DNA from 2 places in the Solibacillus sp. FSL W7-1436 genome. Region 1 is predicted to be linked to the other one. Evidence: riboswitches for the same ligand, from Rfam matches in the RefSeq annotation. Region 1 holds a riboswitch; the other holds the start of a gene.
What was found. A riboswitch is a leader RNA that binds a small molecule or an ion and turns the genes downstream of it on or off. The one in region 1 is predicted to bind thiamine pyrophosphate.
Positions count from the first base shown of each region.

Region 2: another riboswitch for thiamine pyrophosphate. It lies ahead of thiW (energy coupling factor transporter S component ThiW); the one in region 1 lies ahead of tenA (thiaminase II).

Region 1 is NZ_JBBOWV010000001.1:131,883-135,306, forward strand. It holds gene thiD (bifunctional hydroxymethylpyrimidine kinase/phosphomethylpyrimidine kinase) at 1-104, opposite strand, end outside; gene thiM (hydroxyethylthiazole kinase) at 101-847, opposite strand; gene tenA (thiaminase II) at 825-1,517, opposite strand; TPP riboswitch at 1,593-1,691, opposite strand; TPP riboswitch at 1,758-1,856, opposite strand; gene MKX73_RS00640 (LysM peptidoglycan-binding domain-containing protein) at 2,021-3,277, opposite strand.
Region 2 is NZ_JBBOWV010000001.1:531,183-534,606, reverse strand. It holds gene MKX73_RS02665 (hypothetical protein) at 1-87, shown strand, start outside; gene MKX73_RS02660 (VOC family protein) at 205-600, shown strand; gene thiW (energy coupling factor transporter S component ThiW) at 1,143-1,649, opposite strand; TPP riboswitch at 1,738-1,827, opposite strand; gene MKX73_RS02650 (cupin domain-containing protein) at 1,948-2,520, opposite strand; gene MKX73_RS02645 (nucleotidyltransferase) at 2,599-3,399, opposite strand.

The sequences.
Region 1 (3,424 bases):
ATGACCGATGTGCCAAATACACGCAGTTCCTGAAACGTTTTTAAATCTGCCTGGATGCCTGCACCGCCACCGCTATCCGAGCCTGCAATTGTACATGTAATCATCGTCGTCCTCCTTCCGCTAAATTTTCTAGTTCATTCAAGAAATTTGTGTGGAAAGTTCCCATAGCTGCTACAGAATTGGCACTTGCCTGTTTATATTCATTCAGCAGGGTTTGTAAGTCATTAAACGGTTCTTTACTGTTTGCAAGCACCCCAGCGCAAAAGGCACTCAGCAAGCAGCCGCTCCCTGTCATTCTAGTCACTTTTTCATGACCGCCCGTTACAAATCCGATTCTTTCCCCATCCGTAATAACATCTTGTTCTCCTGTAACAATTACAATAGATTGATATTTATTAGCCAACTGTTTGGCAGTCGCTGCAACATCGATATCCCCATTGCCGCTATCAACCCCTTTTGATGCCCAATCTGCTCCCGCAAGAGCCGCCAGTTCTCCAATATTGCAGCGGATCACATCAATTTTTAGAAGGTCGAGCAGTTGCTGGGCTGTTTCAGCTCGGAATTTCGTCGCCCCTACCCCTACCGGATCCAGAACGACCGGAGTTTGATGTTTATTTGCACTCAGTCCGGCTTGCTTCATCGATGCTACCGTCCGTTCGTTCAAAGTTCCCATATTTATTAGTAATGCATTTGACTGGGCAGCCATTTCTCCCGCTTCTTCTATCGCGTCCGCCATTACTGGTGAAGCCCCCACCGCCAGCAGACCATTTGCTGTAAAATTTGCGACGACATAGTTTGTAATGCAATGAACTAACGGTTGATTTTTATGAATTGCTTGCAGGCTCATTGACATACACTCCTTGTTCCCAGCTTTGCTTTGTCCAAGGCATCTCCCAGAACATCCATTCGTAATAGCAGCTTTTCTTAAAATGTTCCTGCAACACCTTCAGCTTTGCCGGTTGTTCTTTCGCATATCGATCCAGCATCTTTTTTTGTATTTCAATATTTTGAACCATTTCCTCGGATGCGTACAACGCAATCCACTGTTCATAAAGGGGGATATTGGGGCTTGCATCTTTTAGCCTTTGCCCAATTTCCTGATACAGCCATGGGCAAGGTAAAATCGCCGCAAAAGCTTCCGCTACATCTCCATTATGCACAGCATTATACATATGGCTTACATAGTTATAGGCTGCTGGGGCCGGTTCGAATAGTTCCAAATCATCCGATGTCACACCTAATTCTTTAAACGTTGTACGGTGTAACTCCAGCTCTGCATCATGAATAAATTTTGCAGTTTGCAGAAAATATTGAACATCGTCATCCGTTGTCGCTTTTGCAGCTGCAAGTGCAAGAACTTTCGTATAATGCTTCAAATAATAAGCATCCTGCAGCATATAAAACTTAAACTTTTCCAACGGTAAACTCCCATCAGCAATCCCTTGTACAAAAGGGTGATAGAAGCTGGCCTCCCAATAAAAATCCGTTTCTTTCCTTACCTTTTCACAAAATCCCATTGTTACTCCTCCTTATTGTTGGCGGAAGCACAAAAAAGACGCCTCAATATAGAGAGACGTCCCCAAAAAGTGTAAGTACCACTTTTCATTGCTCCCTACGTCCGTATTAACGGCCAGGTTCCAAGGGTCAGGTTTTAACCTTCTCAACACTATTGTGTCCCCCCGCAAATCAAATGCGTGTATATTTGCAAAAGAAAGACTCCACGTAAAAGATACGCGGAGCCAAAGTAAGTACATATGTATAGAGTGTACTTTGCTCCCTACGTCCGTATTAACGGCCAGGTTCTAAGGGTCAGGTTTTAACCTTCTCAACACTTCTGTGTCCCCCCGCAAATGCATTTAATTATCCCGAGTGTAACAAATTAATTCAAATCGGGCAAGTGAATTCAAAAAATTATGAAATTATAACTGCTACTCAGTATCAGCCAAATCTCCTTCTTAAATGGATGACAATCAAAAAAGTCAGATGAATTGTTTTTCATTTCATCTGACCGTCTATTTTGCTATTTCTTCACAACATTAAAATTAGCCCCGATAAGCTGCCAGTTTTGCGGGAATGGCAATCCTAATTTCCAATAGCCGACACCACGTAAATTCAAGCGCTTTACTAAATCGAATTTCGCCTGAATGGAACGCGCGTCCTCAAACCAGACAATATGTGAACGGCCTTGCTCATCATAGTAATTAAAGTATGGGGCCTGTGCTGTATAGTCAAATTGGATAGCCGCATTGTAGCGTTTTGCCACTTCAATTGCACGTTGAGGGCTTATTGCTTCTGCGTAGTCTCCACCTTGAACAAAAGGTAAGGTCCAATCGTAGCCATACAAATTTTGTCCCAGTAAAATTTTATTCGCCGGAATTTCTGTTAATGCATACTGTACTACTTGCTCGACTTGCGGCAGCGGAGAAACGGCCATTGGTGGACCAGCAGAATATCCCCATTCATATGTCATCAGCATAACAAAATCCACTATTTCGCCATGTGCCTTATAATCATGCCCCATAAACCATTCCCCTGGCTGATCCGCTCTCGTTTTGGGCGCCAATGCGGTAGAAACCGTATATCCTTCCGCATGCATGCGTTCGACAGCTCTTCGAAGAAAATTGTTATACGCCTCCCGCTGATCCCCTGAAATACGCTCAAAATCAAAATGGATATCCGAAATATTTCCGATACGCTTTGCTTCTGCTATGATATTGTCCAGCAGCAAATTTTGGACCGCGACACTCTGGAAAATATCCCGTGCAAGCTCAGCGCTAAACTGATAATCTTCGAGATTAGTAATCGCCATTGCTATACTTGTTTTCTCTTGTTCAGCAATCTCGGGCAAAGGATTAATAGTCGGTCCTTTTATTGAACCATCCCGACTCACCTCATAACTGAATACAGCTAAGTACGTTAAGTAAGGGTTTGCCTCACGAACTTGATCCAGCAGCACTTCATTTATTTCATTACCTCTTGGTTCTACATATGCCAAAATTTCTGCAGACCTTTTGGATGGTTCCGGTATATACAATGAGGTGCCGATCATGAGCAGTGCATCCGGACTCAGCCCGTTTGCTTGTGCGAGCGTTAAATAATTCACCTGAAAACGTTGACCAATAGACCATAAGCTATCCCCTGGCTGGACAATATAATATTGCCCTTTCAGTGGAACGACCAATGCTTGCCCGATCACTAACCGAGCGGGCTCCGGAATTTGGTTGGCTTCCACTATACTTTGAACTGTTGTTCCATAAGCCTGTGCGATTGCCCACAATGATTCTCCCGGTTGTACAACATGAATTTGAATTGTCCGTCCTCCTTTTTCTATGTACTAATTTATGAACTATATCCCGTGTTAATGCGGAAAGATAGGTTGGAAATACAGAAGTAATGACAAAAAAACAATTTTTAAACGATTTCA
Region 2 (3,424 bases), 400 kb from region 1:
GCGATTGAAGAAATTTCATCATCTGCACAAGCTTTAACGGAACTGGCACAGGAATTGCAGCTCGTTATCGCGAAATTTAAATATTAAACAAAAGGCATCTTCGAGTAAGGAGATGCCTTTTTATAGGTAGAAAAGTTCGCGCAAAAGGCTAAAATAGGCTAAATTGAAGTTGTGTAAATTTGAATTCAGAAGGGGAAGGATACAATGAAAAGCGCAAAACCATTTTTAATGTTTCAAGGCGGTGTTGCTGAAGAAGCAATGAACTTCTACACATCAGTGATCGAGGACGCGGAAATTACGAGCATTGTCCGCTATGGGGCAAATGAAGGCGGAGATGAAGGAAAAGTCATGCAGGCTACTTTTTCGATTAAAGGTCAGGAATTTATGTGCATTGACAGTAATCTGAAACATGAATTTGACTTCACACCATCGTTTTCTATTTTTATTACATGTGATACGGAAAAGGAAATCGATCATCTGTATGAAAAACTGCTTGAAGGCGGACACCCGCTAATGCCAATCGGGGATTACGGTTTCAGTAAGAAGTTCGGCTGGCTAAATGACCGCTACGGCGTGTCATGGCAGATCAATTTAGCATAATAAAATGTGCCGGGTGGCGTGCATTGATACCCGGCGCTTCATTTTCTAATAAAGGGCTGAGTTGTTCTAATATATTTTAAAATCTTCTAATAAAAGTGAGATTTTCTAATATAAGTGTCGGTTGTTCTAATAAGTATGTGGTTTGTTCTAATATCACCCGCAGATCTTCAAATATCCTGCCCGGAACTTCTAATATCTGCTCCAACTCTTCTAATAAAACAGCTAGGCCGGTGGAAAAAATTCTCCCTTAATAAAATGTGCTAATAAAATCCGCAAAAGTTCTAATATCTGTTCGATAAAATAGGTGTGCCACTCTAAAAACACATCCAGCAAAAAAATATTCTAATAAAGTCCGTAAAAGTTCTAATATCCCGCCCGGAAGTTCTAATATCTGCTCCAATTCTTCTAATAAAACCGCTAGGTCAGTGCAAAAACTCCTCCACCAATAAGTTGTTCAAAAAAACTTCGCAGAACTTCTAATATCCCGCCCCAAACTTCTAATAACCACCCGAAACGTTCTAATAAAAACACACCCCAACAAATCAACCCGCATTCTGATAAAGCATCCCGCCAAACGCCCGGTTTCTCACCATCACCTTCAGCAAACCGTAGCCTAAAAGCGCACCCGCAAACGAACTCATCATAAATGCCGGGACAAATCCGAACAGCGCCGCTTCCTGACCTAAAAATAAAACCGCAATCGGATAAGTAGCCATCGCACCAAGCAACCCTGTCCCGATCACTTCACCTGCCGCTGCAAACGCCAGCTTCTTCGTTTTCGCAAACAAAAATGCAGCGAGAAGTGCGCCAATCATACTTCCCGGATAGGCAAAGATACTGCCTGTCCCCATCAAGTTTCTCAACGTCGATGTAAGAAATGCCTGTAACACCGCATACCATGGACCGAGCAGTACCGCCGATACGACATTGGCAAAATGCTGAATCGGAAAAATTTTCGCAAAACCTAATGGGATGTACACCATACTGCTGAGAATCGTCGTAATCGCTGCGATAATCGCGGAGTATGTAAGCTTTCTCGTTTTATTCATTTCTACCATCCTTTACAATAATTTTTGCAACAAAAAAACCACTTTCAATTAAGAAAGTGGTATCGTAGCCTATACAAAAATATAAAATAGGGAATCGACACTACTTTCCTACGCTAGTATTACCTAGATCAGGTGCAAAGGGTACTTCTCAGCCAAACAGGCGCCCCCAGTAGTTTTCATATTCAATTACGAGCAGATTATATTCTGCCAATATTAGGTTAATTTCACAGTTATCATAACACGGCCGTTTCATTATGCAAATGCTTTTTAGAAATTTGATTCCTTTGACCGAGAAAAACTACTGCTCATACCCGCCGCGGTAGTTGCCGGGCTGGACTTGCTGCCATGGGTTTGGTGGACCGATGAAGGTATTCGGGCGTACCGGTGCAACTGCCTGCGTCCATAAATTTTCGTTCATCCCATATGTGTGGGCCATAATATTTGCTGGTGTCAGCTTGAGCAGGTCGGAACCTAAAATGACTTCAGGTGTCGGTGCGTTGAAAATGGCAAGCAGATGCGTGTTGTTTTGCGTGGCGACTTCGTAATGCCACCAACCTTGAGGGACGTTTGCGACCTGGCCGGGGGTAATCGGAAAATGCATCAGCTGTTTCGTAAACGGATTTAAAATCGAAACAATCGCACTTCCCGCAATACAATAAACAAGTTCCGCCGCATTTTGGTGGTAGTGCGGTTCAATGACATTATTGGCGCTCAAATAAATATCAAGCAGCGATATATTATCCAATGTGTTTAACTGGTTGACGCCCATTACATTAATAAAATTTTGCTGGTCTTTTACGAACAACGGGTTTTTATTAAGGTCGAATGTAAACTGGGGCTGCACTGATGTATAATCTTGATTCGGATTCAATAGTTCACCTCTTTTTATTGTAGTTAAAGTATGCAATAATTTACTGGTGTGTGCCTATTGTCGATAGTAGCCATCCATCTAAAAATACACATATAACGCATTGATTAATGTGAAAATCAAAATAAACAGGGTAGCACCACATACAATAATTTCTGCAAAGTGGACGAACATGACTCTTTCATAACTTAACTCGGCTTTACGAAAACTAAAGAAATCCCCATGACTGATAATATAAATAAACGTACTCACGACCATTAAGGAAGACATTAAAAATGAAATTGTTGGCAAAGAAGTAACGTAGCGCGAGTTGCCTCCTGTTTCCATATAGAGCGGAATATCCAATCTCTTACTTAACACAAAACTGCCAATGACCAGGATGTAGATAATAAGCGAAATATTAAACGGGTGTATGCGGTAATCGATCAGATCAAGCATTTTTTTTGTCTTCCCTTTATACTCCCAGTCCTTATTGTCTTCTACTCTGTCACCTTTCAGCATGTAAATAATACCGGCTATTACAAGCCCCGAAAATAAATACCATTCCAGCATCGTAAAAAACAGCGTCCAGCTATAAAACGGTGCGATCACAAGTGGGAGAATAACGAGTCCAAACAACCATTTATTAACTGGCTGATTAGCAATAAGCCATTCGTTTAAAGCATGCCGTTTATCTTTTGTATGTGCTTTTTCCGGTTCCCGGTAACTGAAGATTTGATTCATTACAAAAGTGCATCCTACCAGTACTAACCCGATTCCGAAAGTAAGATAAGAAGCTTTCGGATAAATCACGACCCCATCATAATTAAGGATGATCCAGTTCCCGCATAGGGCAGTGATCAATATCCCGGTAAGCATCATATATGAAGATAAGTTTCTCATCCGTACACCTCCAATTGTTCTATTC